Regions from separate parts of the Paenibacillus lutimineralis genome, predicted to be linked through region 1. Evidence: a T-box and tRNA genes for the amino acid it is inferred to sense, from the RefSeq annotation. Region 1 holds a T-box; the other regions hold tRNA genes.
The links. A T-box is a leader RNA that pairs with one kind of tRNA and senses whether it is charged. The one in region 1 lies ahead of argS (arginine--tRNA ligase), so its partner is inferred to be a tRNA-Arg.
Positions count from the first base shown of each region.

Region 2: it encodes a tRNA-Arg, which carries the amino acid that the T-box ahead of argS (arginine--tRNA ligase) is inferred to sense. The anticodon was not compared.
Region 3: it encodes a tRNA-Arg, which carries the amino acid that the T-box ahead of argS (arginine--tRNA ligase) is inferred to sense. The anticodon was not compared.
Region 4: it encodes a tRNA-Arg, which carries the amino acid that the T-box ahead of argS (arginine--tRNA ligase) is inferred to sense. The anticodon was not compared.

Region 1 covers NZ_CP034346.1:4,496,900-4,500,363, reverse strand. Annotated here, with positions in the region: gene EI981_RS19945 (acyl-CoA thioesterase) at 1-417, shown strand, start outside; gene EI981_RS19940 (FxsA family protein) at 507-899, shown strand; T-box leader at 1,305-1,534, shown strand; gene argS (arginine--tRNA ligase) at 1,595-3,346, shown strand; gene ytvI (sporulation integral membrane protein YtvI) at 3,370-3,464, opposite strand, start outside.
Region 2 covers NZ_CP034346.1:754,118-757,581, reverse strand. Annotated here, with positions in the region: gene EI981_RS03210 (ribonucleotide-diphosphate reductase subunit beta) at 1-927, shown strand, start outside; gene EI981_RS03205 (SDR family oxidoreductase) at 1,020-1,895, opposite strand; tRNA gene EI981_RS03200 (tRNA-Arg) at 2,008-2,085, shown strand; gene EI981_RS03195 (Dph6-related ATP pyrophosphatase) at 2,127-2,822, opposite strand; gene EI981_RS03190 (YeiH family protein) at 3,272-3,464, opposite strand, start outside.
Region 3 covers NZ_CP034346.1:213,192-216,655, reverse strand. Annotated here, with positions in the region: gene EI981_RS01025 (ABC transporter permease) at 1-439, opposite strand, end outside; gene EI981_RS01020 (LacI family DNA-binding transcriptional regulator) at 545-1,564, opposite strand; gene EI981_RS30165 (RHS repeat-associated core domain-containing protein) at 1,783-2,013, opposite strand; tRNA gene EI981_RS01010 (tRNA-Arg) at 2,261-2,335, shown strand; gene clpP (ATP-dependent Clp endopeptidase proteolytic subunit ClpP) at 2,535-3,122, shown strand; gene EI981_RS29330 (PdaC/SigV domain-containing protein) at 3,196-3,464, opposite strand, start outside.
Region 4 covers NZ_CP034346.1:5,282,678-5,286,141, forward strand. Annotated here, with positions in the region: gene EI981_RS23335 (N-acetylmannosamine-6-phosphate 2-epimerase) at 1-346, opposite strand, end outside; tRNA gene EI981_RS23340 (tRNA-Arg) at 1,339-1,412, opposite strand; gene EI981_RS23345 (hypothetical protein) at 1,481-1,861, opposite strand; gene EI981_RS23350 (hypothetical protein) at 1,885-2,193, opposite strand; gene asnB (asparagine synthase (glutamine-hydrolyzing)) at 2,348-3,464, shown strand, end outside.

The DNA of each region.
Region 1 (3,464 bases):
TATGTAAGTGAGCTCGGCATCACACCTAAATATTTTGAATATGATATGATGGGAATTATTTATCACTCACATTATTTGGAATGGTTCGAGGCCGGTCGGTTGAAGTTAATCCAGGACCTTGGCTTAAGCTATTTCGAGATGGAGAAGTCCGGTTACATCTCTCCGGTTCAGGAGATGAAAGTCGAGTATAAGCGGGGAATCCGTTATGGTGAAGAGGTGCTGCTTCGCACCTGGATCAAGCAGAACGGGGGAGTTAAGACCGAATATGCTTATGAAGTATTTAACGGTGATGGGACATTATGCGTCGTAGGTACATCGGTCCATTATGTAGTTAGACGCGAGGACTTTAAGCCTGTGCAATTCAAGAAAGTGTTTCCTGAATGGTATTCTGCATTTGAGAAAGCGAGTAAGTCCTGAACAATTTTGATTCTGGAGTCTCAAAACGGTAAAATATGATTCATAGGAATTTTTTGCTGAAGAAACTTGCTGGTGAAAAGGAGTTATTTATGCGCAAATGGATTGCCGTTTTGATTGTATTATTTCCAATTGTAGAGTTTTGGGGATATGTTGAGGTTGGAGGAAGGCTGGGCGTAGGCAGGACGATCTTCCTGACCGTTGCGACTTCGATTATCGGCGGCTTGATGATGCAGTTCGAAGGCAGCAAGGTCATGGCAGATGCGAAATCGCAAATGAATGGCGGGCAGATTCCCGGACGCACGATGTTGGATGGAATGTGTGTGTTCTTTGGAGGAATTTTACTGCTGCTTCCCGGCTTTGTCACGGACATTATTGGGTTTACGATGGTGTTCCCGCTCACTCGTCTGATCTACCGGAAACTGCTCTTGAAATGGATAGAGAAGAAGATGAAGGATGGTTCGATCACATTTCATCGTCGTTGACTTATGCTGGTTTCATGTATACAATATTTAAAATTACATGTTCAAAAAGGTCGGTTTCCAGCACCGAAGCGTATGCTTCCGATGTGCGTTTCTTCGAAACGCTTCAGTTGGATGAAGCTAGGGCATGAGGAGTGGAACGTGCGTAGTTTGTACGTGAGCACCTGAGATGTTTCCGTAGGAAACATGACTCCGTAAGCATTCGCTCAGGCCCGGGTGAATTCAAGATTCGATGCTGAGTTTACTTCTTGAATTACTTCGTGTTAGATATAGAATTTATTCGTTATCAGCGGAGGCTGATGAAATTCTATATCGCAAGAAAACCTACCTCTGGATCGCGGTCGCTCATCCTAGGATTACATCGATCGGTTTTCTTATCAAAAGCGGACTTTTTGAACTTTCTTTATATGAAATTCTACGATCGGGAGAGTAACTCATACTAACCTGCAAATAGCGAGCCGGGACGGTGCAAGCCGGTGCAGAACAGGATGAGTGAAGCGCACCCGGGAGATGATCTTCTGAAGCTAAGGTGAGTAGGGAGATCCGGCAGCTGGACGTTAACCAGCCTTGAGCAGGTTGGATCAGTAGGTCCAGCACGTAGAGTGGTACCGCGGGAACATAAGTCTCTCGTCTCTTCAATAGAGATGAGGGGCTTTTTTATTTGTCATTTTTGATATAGCGATAAGGAGCTGAAGTAAATGGATATGGCAAAATCAAAGATTGCGCAATGGATCTCGGAACTGTTGACCGATACTCCTGCACAGGAGATTATCGCGATGCTGGAGTATCCGAAGGAGGAGTCGCTGGGGGATCTATCCCTGCCCTGCTTCAAACTTAGCAAGAAGCTGCGGAAGTCTCCGATGCAGATTGCTACTGAACTGAAAGAAACGCTAGAGGCGAAGGCAGCAGGAGATGAATTCATCGACAGAATCGAGGCGGTGTCTGGATACTTAAATCTGTTCCTGAAGCAGAGCTACCTTGCTGGGAACGTCGTGCTTACGATACTTAACGCAGGAGAGCGTTATGGATCTAGAGACATCGGCACCGGAAAGACGATCGTGATCGATTTCTCCTCGCCCAATATCGCCAAGCCATTTCACGTTGGCCATTTACGTTCAACGGTCATCGGTAATGCGCTCTATCGGATTCATTCCTTTTTAGGCTATCAATCCATTGGGATTAATCATCTAGGCGACTGGGGCACCCAGTTCGGCAAATTGATTGTCGCCTATCGGCTGTGGGGGGATGAAGCACGGCTGGAGGAAGGGGCAATTGATGAACTGCTTGGTCTGTATGTGAAGTTCCATGAGGAAGCAGAGCGTGATCCTGGTCTGGAGGATGAAGCGAGAGCCTGCTTCCTGAAGATGGAGCAGGGTGATGGGGAAATGTTGGCCCTTTGGCAGCGCTTTGTCGATATCAGCCTGGCTGAGTTCCAGAAAATATATGATCTGCTCGGCGTAGAATTCGATTATTTTACAGGGGAGAGCTTCTATAACGATAAGATGGAGCCGGTCATCCAGGAACTGAAGGATAAGCAGCTTCTGGAGGAGGATGAAGGAGCCTGGCTCGTTCGTCTGGATCAATATAACATGGCTCCGGCTTTGATGTTAAAGAAGGATGGAAGTACCCTTTACCATACTCGTGATGTGACGGCTGCGCTCTACCGTAAGCAGACTTATTCATTCGACAAGGCATTGTATGTCACGGACTATGCTCAGAATCTGCATTTTGCGCAATTGTTCAAGGTTGTAGGCCTGATGGGCTATGACTGGCCAGAAAATGAGATGATTCATGTTCCCTTTGGCCGAGTAACTCTGGAGGGCATGAGCTTATCGACCCGTAAAGGTAATGTCGTGAAGCTGGAGGAAGTGCTGGAGCAGACGATTAAGAAGGTTAAGGAGATTATCGAAGTAAAAAATCCGCAGCTGCAAAATAAAGATGAGGTAGCTCGTCAGGTCGGAGTCGGCGCTGTCATCTTTAATGACTTGAGTGCGAACCGGATTAAGGATATCGTCTTCTCCTGGGATGATGTGCTTAGCTTCGAGGGCGAGACGGGGCCATATGCGCAGTACTGCTATGCGAGAACCTGCAGTGTATTGCGCAAAGCGGTCGGTGATCAGCTTCCCGGAAAGGCAAGGGTTGATGCCTCGCTACTTGCTGAACAATTCGATCCTACCAAGCTACAGCATCCTACCGAGATCGCCATATTGAAAGAATTGGCCTTGTTCCCGGAACGAACTGTACAAGCCGCAGCCAAGCTAGAGCCGTCGATCGTTACTCGCTATTTGATTGACTTGGCTCAAGCCTTCAATCGTTTTTATCATGATTGTCCAATTCTCGTGGAAGATGAGAAGCTAAGAGCGGCTCGCCTTGCTTTGGTCAAATGCGTACAAATTACTCTTAAAAATGGATTCAGTCTGATCGGATTACAAGCGCCGGAGGAGATGTAGCTGTAGAGGAGAGCCGCTCGGCATTATTGCGCTCTTCCGTTCATGATATAGTCCCTCAGCTCATGGAAGACGCCGGCTTTAATAACGGCATTAATGACGACGAGGGAGACAGGGCCGA
Region 2 (3,464 bases), 2.8 Mb from region 1:
CATATGTATAAGCTGTACAAAGTGCTGCTGCTTAACTACTGGATTGCCGATGAAATCCCGATGAGCAAGGATGCCCAGCAGTTCCCGCTGCTTGAGCCTGAGGAACAGCGCACCTTCAAGATCAACATCGGCCTCTTAGCCGTGCTTGATTCGATGCAGACGATGTTCGTTGGCGATGTGAAGCGCTATTTAACCGATTCCTCTCTGGAAGCGATCGCTGCGGTCATCGCCCAGCAGGAGGTTGTGCATAACCAATCCTATTCCTATGTACTATCCTCTCTCGTATCCGATCAGGAGCAGAAGGAGATTTTTGAATATTGGAAGCATGATCCGGTACTGCTTGAACGTAATACGTTCATCTCCGAGATCTACCAGAACTTCCGTAACGAACAGACACCTCAGACATTCTTTGAGGCGCTGGTAGCCGACTTGATTCTGGAAGGCATTTTCTTCTACAGTACCTTTGCCTTCTTCTATAACCTGGCTCGCGATCAGAAGATGATGGGGACCAGTCAGATGATCTCCTATATCCAACGTGATGAGAATCAGCACTGCTACTTCTTCGCCGAAGTGTTCAAGCAGTTGCTCATCGACTATCCGGAACTGAATACGCCGGAAAATATGGACTACGTCAATCGTACGATCAACCGTGCGGTTGAGCTGGAGACAAACTGGGCACATTATACGCTCAAGCAGGTACGAGGCATCGATCTGAACGAATTGTCCGATTACATCAAATACATCGCCAACAAACGCCTTAAGTTGATGGGACTGGACAAAGCGTACGACGGCGTTGACGTTAACTGCATGCCTTGGATCAAGCCGTTCTCCGACGAAGCGCTCAATGCAACGAAGACGGACTTCTTCGAAGCCAAATCCCGCAACTACGGCAAAGTCGGCGACGACAACGGATTCGATGATCTGTAAGATTTGAACAATAAAAAAAGGCACCGAGGTACCGGGAAATCCCGATCACTTCAGTGCCTTTTCACTATTTAAAATTATATTTCTCCAAATCCCTATTTTCCCAAAAACTGCTCCAATGCTGCCTTCACCGATGTGAACCGATTCCCGATCAGCTTGACCAAATCCTCGGATGCGAAACTGAATTGCCCCGCGGCAATAGCCGGATAAATAGCCTGTGTCATAAACGCCGCCGCTGCTTCCGGTATCCCGGTTGCCACCAGGCGTTCATAGGCCTGTTCAGAGCTTAGATCCGCATGCTTAACTGGTTTGCCAGACACCTCGGACAGAATTTGCACGAACTCATCATACGTAAAAGGATGCGGATGCGCCAGTTCATAAGTTTGGCATTCATGTCCTGAACCGGTCAATACAATGGCCGCGGCCAAGGCTAGATCATTTCGGGTCACATAGTTCACTTTGGCTCCTGCTGAAGCAGATACAAACTCGCCGGATTTGATCACTCCATGCAAGCTAGGATTTACAAGAATATCCATGTAAAATCCGTTGCGCAGAAAAGTATAAGGAATCCCCGTCGTTCTAATCGCATATTCTGTCGCAAGATGAAGATTCTCCAGTCCCAACGCGGACTTCTCTGGAAATGCAAGACTGGTATAAGCGATATGGCCTACCTTTGCATCTCTCGCTGCTTCAACGACCCGAGCATGCTGGGCAATGCGATGCGTGTTATCCAGGGATGGACTCGAGATGAAAAGCAGCTTATCCACATTTTCAAAGGCCGCAAGCATGGAGGCTTCATCTTCATAATCTCCATAGCGAATCTGAAGGCCTAGATCAGCCAACGGTTTGGCTTTCTCCAGGTTACGAACTACAGCAATGATATCTCCAGCAGACACGTTAAGCTCCAACAAATGGCGGGCCGTCATTTCTCCGAGCTGTCCTGTAACACCAGTAATTGCGATTTTACTCATAACACCATCTCCTTTGCAGCTAATTTGTATTTTCGGATTCACTTTTTACGATTATTATTTTATAATATCTTTATGTCGATTTTTCATGACATGTAAATTCACAAATTCATAAGCGCCCGTAGCTCAGCAGGATAGAGCGACAGTTTCCTAAACTGTGCGTCGCGGGTTCGAATCCCGCCGTGGCGCGCCACTATCATTAAGACCTTGTTATCGCAAGGTTTTTTTGCTGTCTTAAGACTCCCACTCTAGCTCCAATGGCAAAAAGGCATACTTGCCATCCCTCAAGATCTCGCATTTCCGAATGGGGAGCGGATGCTTGAAGATCGGGCCATCTATAACCGTAGTATGAAACTCGCCGCCTTCGCCGCAGGGGTCAATGCCCCTGGCCACCAATTCGTCCACATACTCCTGTGTCAGAATACGCCCCAGGTCATCTTCGCTCATGCCTAGCTCCAAATTCACAGTAACCAGCATCGTAGCAAAGCCCAGATTGATGAATTCTTCTACGGCCTCACGGTGATTCTTCTCCCATAACGGCATGCCGAGCCCCAATCCGGCATTTCTCGTCACCCGATCATGCCAGCAGTCTTGGACAGGCACATCCAGATCTCCGGTTACCAACACCTCGGCTCCTTGAAGCTTGGCTTCCGCCAATAGCTGCATGAAATTATGCTCGTAGTCTTCCCAGCTTGTAGCTGCAGTAAGTACCGGCAATCCTATAGATTCGGCTTGAGCTTGAATCACTTCAGGAGGCATGCCATGTGACCTGGAGCGTTTCCCTTCTTCCTCCAGCATCATAATAAGTCCGATCGCTTGCCCTGTCTGCATTGCTTTATATAAAGCCAAGGTGCTGTCCTTGCCGCCGCTATAGGATGCTACAAATTTACGGCCTACAGCTCCACGCTTCCAGTTGATTGCCTCACTCATCTGCTATCTCCTCTCCTAACAACCGGCATATCCATCTCTCAAGCCTCTAGTCTCTCCAAGCGTGCAGCGAAAATATAAAACTCTCATCTTTATATTATACAGTTTTTCATATCACAAATGGTTAAGCTGCTTGGGAGTTCCATCAAACTCAGGCGTTGCTCCTCATTGATTCGGTTTCCATGAATAAAGCAAAAAGCCTGCACATTTGCAGGCTATCCGGAAACAAATATTATACAGCTCAATCTCTAACGAAACTGGGTATCGTTATTTAGGCCAAATAGAGCTGTTGAAAATTGTAACGAAACTGGGTAACGCTATTGAGCTAAAATTGCCGCTTACAGCCTATCTTTCTCTCCAATAACGATCCGTAGTTTCGTTAGAGTTTCATAAAGGGACGCCAACTGGGTTTCAATTGGGTTTCTACTGGACTCAACTGACCCCCATTCTCCTTACGCTAGTCCGAACCAATGCACCAGACCGAAACCGAGGCCTGTCAGAAGAACTGAACCGATAAATCCGGCGGCAAAAGATTTGAGCCCCATTCTGCGGAAGGTGGCAATATCGACGTTTAAGCCTAGCGCTGCCATAGCCATCGCAATCAGCAAGTAAGCTGCAATGATCAGTTGGTCCGTCACTACCGCA
Region 3 (3,464 bases), 2.2 Mb from region 1:
TAATCAACATCCCGCCGAGTACGATCCAGGACAGGAAGTGCGGAAGATACGAGATCGTCTGTACCATCTTCTTGAACCGCCCCATGCCCAGTTCATAGATCATAATTGCCAATATGATGGGGATAATGAAGCCGATCAATAGCTTCAGGAAGCTGATGCCTAGCGTATTGATCACGGAATCCCAGAAATATCTATCCGACAGAATGATTCTGAAATTCTCAAGGCCTACCCAAGGCGCGGAATCCAGTGTATCGATGACGGTGTAGTTCTTGAAAGCGATCGTTAGACCGTAAATAGGTATGTAACAAAAAATAATCATAAAAATAACGCCCGGGATAATCATCGATTGAATTTCCCATTGATTCTTGAAGTCTACACAAAATTGCTTAATCCTTTGTCCCATAGGCTTCTTAGCAGGTACTCCGGCTAATTTCTCCATTTAAGATTCCCCCTTCTTGATAGCGAATTAGATAAAAACGTTTTTATTTTTGCAAAAAAATTACCTTACCGCTGCAAAAATAGGAATGACCCTATATTTGTCTATCTATATAAGATCATCCCGCTTTATCTTTACCTGACAAGAACCGCGCACTACAATCTCGCTAGATAGCTTCTGCAGTTTGCCCTGCTCCTTCTTCTGAATCAATCGTACTAGGTGATCGATGGCAAGCATCCCCTGCCTTGCAATCTGGTTCCTTACCGTCGTTAGCGGCGGCGAGAAATATTGAGCAATTTCAATATCGTCAAAGCCCATGACACTTACATCCTCCGGAACTCTGTAACCCTCTGACTTTAAGGCGCGGATACATCCAATTGCGCTCAGGTCGTTCCCAGCTAGGTATGCGTCCGGTACTTTGTCATGATGCGAACGGAGGAATGATTTCACCGCATTATAAGAGCCTTCTTCCTCGAAATAGCCCTGCAAAATGTAATCTTCATCCGTCTCCAGCTGATGGTCCCGAAGTGCAGCCAAATAACCCTCTCGCCGCTGTACGCTGTCATACATCGTATCAACGCCTGATATATAAGCGATTTTCTTATGTCCTAGACTGATCAAATATTTAGCAGCCTCATAACCAGCCACATAGGAATCGAATATCACGCTTCCCATCGTCTCGTTCTCAATGACCCGATCCAGAAATACCGCCTTAATCTTGTCTTTCTCCATAGCAGCGATGTCATTCTCATCAATTTTGAGCTCTTCGTATATAACTACCCCATCGACACGCCGGCCAAGAATATTGCTCATAATGACCTGCTTATCCTTGGTAACGAATACGTTCAAGCCATAACCGAGACGCTCACATTCACGGGCCATCGACTCAACCAAAATGTAAAAATACGGCCCCGACACGCTGGTTGTAAAGAAGCCTAGCATCTTCGTCTTCCCTGACTTCAGCAGCTTCCCATTTAAGTTCGGCACATAGTTCATGCGCTTCGCTACCTTGAGTACATGCGATTTCGTCTCCGGAGTCAGCACATCCACATCGTTCAATGCATTGGAAACTGTGGAAATGGATACCCCAGCCTCTCTAGCAACATCTTTAATTGTAACTTTCGCCATTAGTGATCGTCCTTTTTAACAAAAACGTTTTTATAGATTTAAATTAACATAAAACGCTTTCAAAGACAATAGCTATATTTTGCATCTCAAAAATCTTATTTTTAGTACACTAGTCCTCTATTTTCTGCCATTCAATATAGAGATTCAGGGATATATGTTTATTAATTGTATTCTGATATTATGGAATTATTAAATCGTTTTCAATACATGCATCTAGATTATGTTTTGCTAGTTCCAATATAAGGATTAGGAAAATACCCGCTAGGATCCACATACCTCACAGGATTATTCTCCACATACACATACCAATTCAAACTCTGCAGACTCCAAACATCCCCCTTATACGTATCCTCACTCACAAACCACCCGATCTCCGGGTTGTAATAACGAGCTTGAGCGAAGTAGAGACCATTACCTTCGTTCACATAGCCTCTATATCCGAAGTTCATGGCTAGTCGGTTACTTGGCGGAGTACTGTTATCCAGAACACCGAACTCATCATAACGATATGTATCGTCTTTTCACAGGAGAAACTACATACCCTGAATATTTAACAACAATATGATAAATTTGGATACTCTAAAAAAGGGCTACAATAGTAACCCAGCTCCATATAGTCAAATTTATTGAGTGATGAATTTTTCTTGCATTTTATGCTCGGATGCCATATAATCATCTTTGTTGCACAAAATTCATGCGCCCGTGGTCCAATGGATATGACGTAGGCCTCCGGAGCCTGAGATCGAGGTTCGATTCCTCGCGGGCGCGCCATATTTTTTATACAAAACCCGTTAAGGGCTTTTTTATTACCTTGAGTTTGACTATCTTTGACTTTTGATAAAAAATTAGTTATTATGGGATTACAAATCATCAATTCCGTCAATTCTGGAATTGATCGAACTAATATATGAACAGACTTGAAACCAAGGGAAAGATTCCCTATGGGGCTAATAATAAGGAGGGTTTATCGGTGAGTTATATTCCAATGGTTGTTGAACAGAGTAACCGTGGCGAACGTGCTTACGACATTTATTCCAGATTGCTGAAAGACCGCATCATTTTCCTCGGTACACAGGTCAATGACGTCGTAGCGAATTCTATTATTGCACAGATGCTATTCCTGGATGCCGAAGATCCCGGCAAAGACATTCACTTGTACATCAACAGCCCTGGCGGTTCGATTACTGCCGGTATGGCCATTTACGATACGATGCAATTCATCAAATCCGATGTATCTACAATCTGCGTTGGATTAGCTGCTTCCATGGGCGCTTTCCTGCTGAATGCAGGCGCACCAGGCAAGCGATTCGCTCTGCCGAACAGTGAGATTATGATCCACCAGCCGCTCGGTGGTGCAGAAGGTCAAGCGACGGATATTGAGATCCGCGCCCGCCGCATTCTCAAAATGCGCGACAATCTGAATCGAATTCTTTCCGAACGTACTGGCAAGCCGCTGGAGCAAATCGAGCGTGATACTGACCGTGACAATTTCATGAGTGCTGTAGAAGCTATGGAATACGGACTGGTCGACAAGGTTATCGATAAAGCTAACGCTTAATAAGGACAATAAGAACAGCAGGCCTGGACTTCCAGACCTGCTGTTCTTATTGTCTTCATGTCATTATGGGCTTCTACCTAGCGATTTTCGACGGTTTCACTCCAAGCTCTGAGAAAGGGAAATAGAACTCAGGGAATCCGTTCACATATGGCAAATATTCGTACAACGGCAAGAAGATTACGACACCATCGTTCTTCAGATAATAGCTCGGATTCTCGCCAATCGTCTTGAAACCGCCAAAGTACCCCTCGGTCGCCTCCAATTGCTTGGTAATCGCCGGATCGACAATTTTACGATAATCCGGATTATCCTTCAGCACCTCATCGAGCGTTAACAGCTCCC
Region 4 (3,464 bases), 790 kb from region 1:
TATCCGCTAGATTCACACCTCCTGGTCTGGTACGCAAGGTTGCATCCATGGCTACAATATCTGCTCCGGCCGCGATTACACCTTCGATCTCTTGCAGCGTAGGGGTTATGTAAACGTCAAAACCGCTATATTCTTGCTTCCATAAGCCGATCAAAGGTAAATGACTCACCTTCTTGATGGCCCTGATATCCTGTGGCGTATTTGCTCTAATTCCTACCGCGTTGCCCATTTCAGCCGCTATAGCAAAGCGTGCCATATAGTCGCTACCGTAAAAAGGTTCACCCTCAAGGGCCTGACAAGACACAATAAGCCCTCCCTTAAGAGATTGAATGATGGAATGCAGCATAGTACAACTCTCCTTAATCGATTTTTTCTTTATCTTGGATCCCAATGCTTCATTAATTTTAGGATATAATCTCCTTTTGCAAAATAAATAAAGGTTATTTTCTTCAATTATAGTTGTGTACCCCTGCTTTGTAAACACCTATTCACCTATCAACCTTCTCTAATTCAGACAAAAACACTCCATAAAGGTGAAGGATAACGAAGGGGCAAACAGTTGTTCATTGGAAAACATATATGGTCGACAGCCATCCAAGCGTGCCCGGACCCCGCACCTAGCGCAAAGGGAGAAGTGCGCACGATGAGGTTGAACGGGGCTCTCATCCCGTGGGATGCAATAGGGGCATGCCCCAGTATGGGCAAACATATGGGAATGCGGAAATTAAAAATATAGGATATATCCATATTATTGAGCCACCAAAGCCAGTTTAGCTCGCGAAGTGTTCGAGACAAAACGGTCAGGATTCTCATCTGACACAGGACGCAGGAATCCTGGAACTAGCGTGATCGTCCTTATCAAACGGTCAAAAATGACCGTTTGAGCAAAAAATAATCAACTGGGCTCTTCTAACGGACACTTTTGACCATTAGAAGAAAAAAATGCGGTTTTCCACGACATCTCTCCCTTGTGATGGACATAATTGTCCGTTACAAGGGCAGCGTACCAATGGATCAACGCTAACGGTCAATAATGTCCGAGTGATCCGGCAAAACATGGGGTTGTCCCATCAGGGTACTCGCGCTCCGGCGCGAGACTTCGCTCGCCCCCACTTGCTGATGCAGTTAGGCTCACTTCGACGAACCCCCCAAGGGGTTCTCATCCCAAAGGACGTAAAACCTCTAATTCCGTCCCATCAGGGTACTCGCGCTCCGGCGCGAGACTTCGCTCGCCCCCACTTGCTGATGCAGTTAGGCTCACTTCGACGAACCCCCAAAGGGGTTCTCATCCCAAAGGACGCAAAAAAAGCTCTCCACAATGGAGAGCTCTTTACATTACGTCCCAGAAGGGATTCGAACCCCTGACCGACGGCTTAGAAGGCCGTTGCTCTATCCTGCTGAGCTACTGGGACAAAAAAGAATGCGATATTTATTATATCGCATCTGGCTTATTTTTCAAGAGGTTTTATTTTACGATTAATTACATTTTATGGGATGCGGAGTGGGAAGTGAACTTCTCACTCAAGCTTTCGGTGATCCCTAAATATCCAAGTAATAGCTGTTTGAACTGCTCCCGCTGTACCGCAGGCTCGGGCCACCCCTCATCCCCGAACTGCTCCTCAGTAATGACGCCATATGCTTGATGCAGATCATTATTGAACCAATCAGTCTCCATCCTCGCATCACTCCGTATCATTCTGATGATCTTATACTGTTCCTCACTGCCATTCTCAGCAGAACGAGACACATACACCAGCAGTTCGGGATCATCCACCGCACCTGGACTTACTGCGATTTCCGCACATACAACTCCATCTACTTCTGTTAGCCGGGTAACCTTCGCATCTTTTATATAATACATTTCACACTGATCCTCTCGGCTCCTTAGTTCTCATATCCTATACGACTCAGTAGCTGCCTAGTCTCCTCCGTACCAAGTCGGTAAATCTCGCGGTATAAGTCGTCCAGCACGCTCTGATAGCTGCTATTGACCGTATCCTCTGGGCTGTCTGGCCATGGATAGGTATAAGCGAGGAAGGTACTATCTTCCTTCTCACCGAGCAACTCCAGCATATGACTGATCGCATCAACCTCCTCCGGTGTCGCACGGACCACCCATTCATAAGAGGTCGCCTGCGGATCATCAAGTACCGAACGTCCATGCACAGACACATAATACGTTTTTTTCTCCATTTATTCCGCTCCCTTCAAGCCTGGTCATCTATTTTAGTCATAGTTTTCCGTAAGGGACAGACATTTTATGCCTCCTTCCGGCATAATGTGTTATTACTTTTCGCCCGGTTTGACGAACGGGAACGGAAGGCATCATAGAGAGGAGGAACCACATATGTGCGGAATTACCGGCTTTATCGAATGGAACCGGGATCTGAGCGAAGAGCTGGATCTGGTTCTATCCATGACCTCCTGCCTTGAGGCAAGGGGCCCCGATGCACAAGGCACATGGATTTCCGGTCCCTGCGCCTTCGGTCATCGCCGCCTAAGTGTCATGGACCCGGAGAACGGGGCTCAGCCGATGACCATTCAAGAGGAACAAGCAGTCTATACCATTGTATATAACGGAGAGATTTACAACGCTCCTGAGCTTAAAGAAGAATTACGACAACGAGGACGCTATTTCAGAACCAACTGCGACACCGAAGTTCTGCTCCAGGCATACATCGAATGGGGACCTGATGCTGTAGAGCGCCTTAACGGAATATTTGCTTTTGCCATATGGGATAGTGTTCACGAGCATATATTATTTGCCCGGGATCGACTGGGTGTGAAACCTCTCTTCTATAGCGAAGCAGGGGATACTCTGGTGTTCGGGTCCGAACCAAAATCCTTGCTCCAACACCCGAAAGTAGAGGCTTCGGTCGGCCCTGAAGGGTTAGCGGAAATATTCGTTATCGGACCGGCCCGAACGCCTGGACACGGGGTTTACCGCAACATCAAGGAAATGCTGCCTGGACAGGTTATGATCTTCAACCGCTTGGGACTGCGTCGCTTCTCGTATTGGAAGCTTGAAGCACAGGCTCATGAGCACAGCATAGAGGACACAGCGGCCCATGTCCGCATGCTGCTGCAGGACACGATGGATCGACAGCTCATCTCTGATGTCCCGGTTTGCACTCTTCTGTCCGGGGGACTCGACTCCAGCGCCCTGACTGCGTTGGCCGTCGATTACTACCGTAGAAGCCAAGGACAGATGCATACGTACTCGGTGGATTACGAAGGGAATGACCAATATTTCAAGGCTCACAGCTTCCAGCCTGGAGCGGACGCCCCCTGGATTAAGCGAATGGTAGAAGAGCTTGGAACCGAGCATCATTGGATTACCTTTGATACTCCAGAGCTGGTTGATGCTCTGAGGGATTCTACTCTGGCCCGCGATCTGCCTGGCATGGCCGACGTCGATGCCTCGTTGCTGTTATTCTGCAAGGAGATCAAAAAAGGAGCGACCG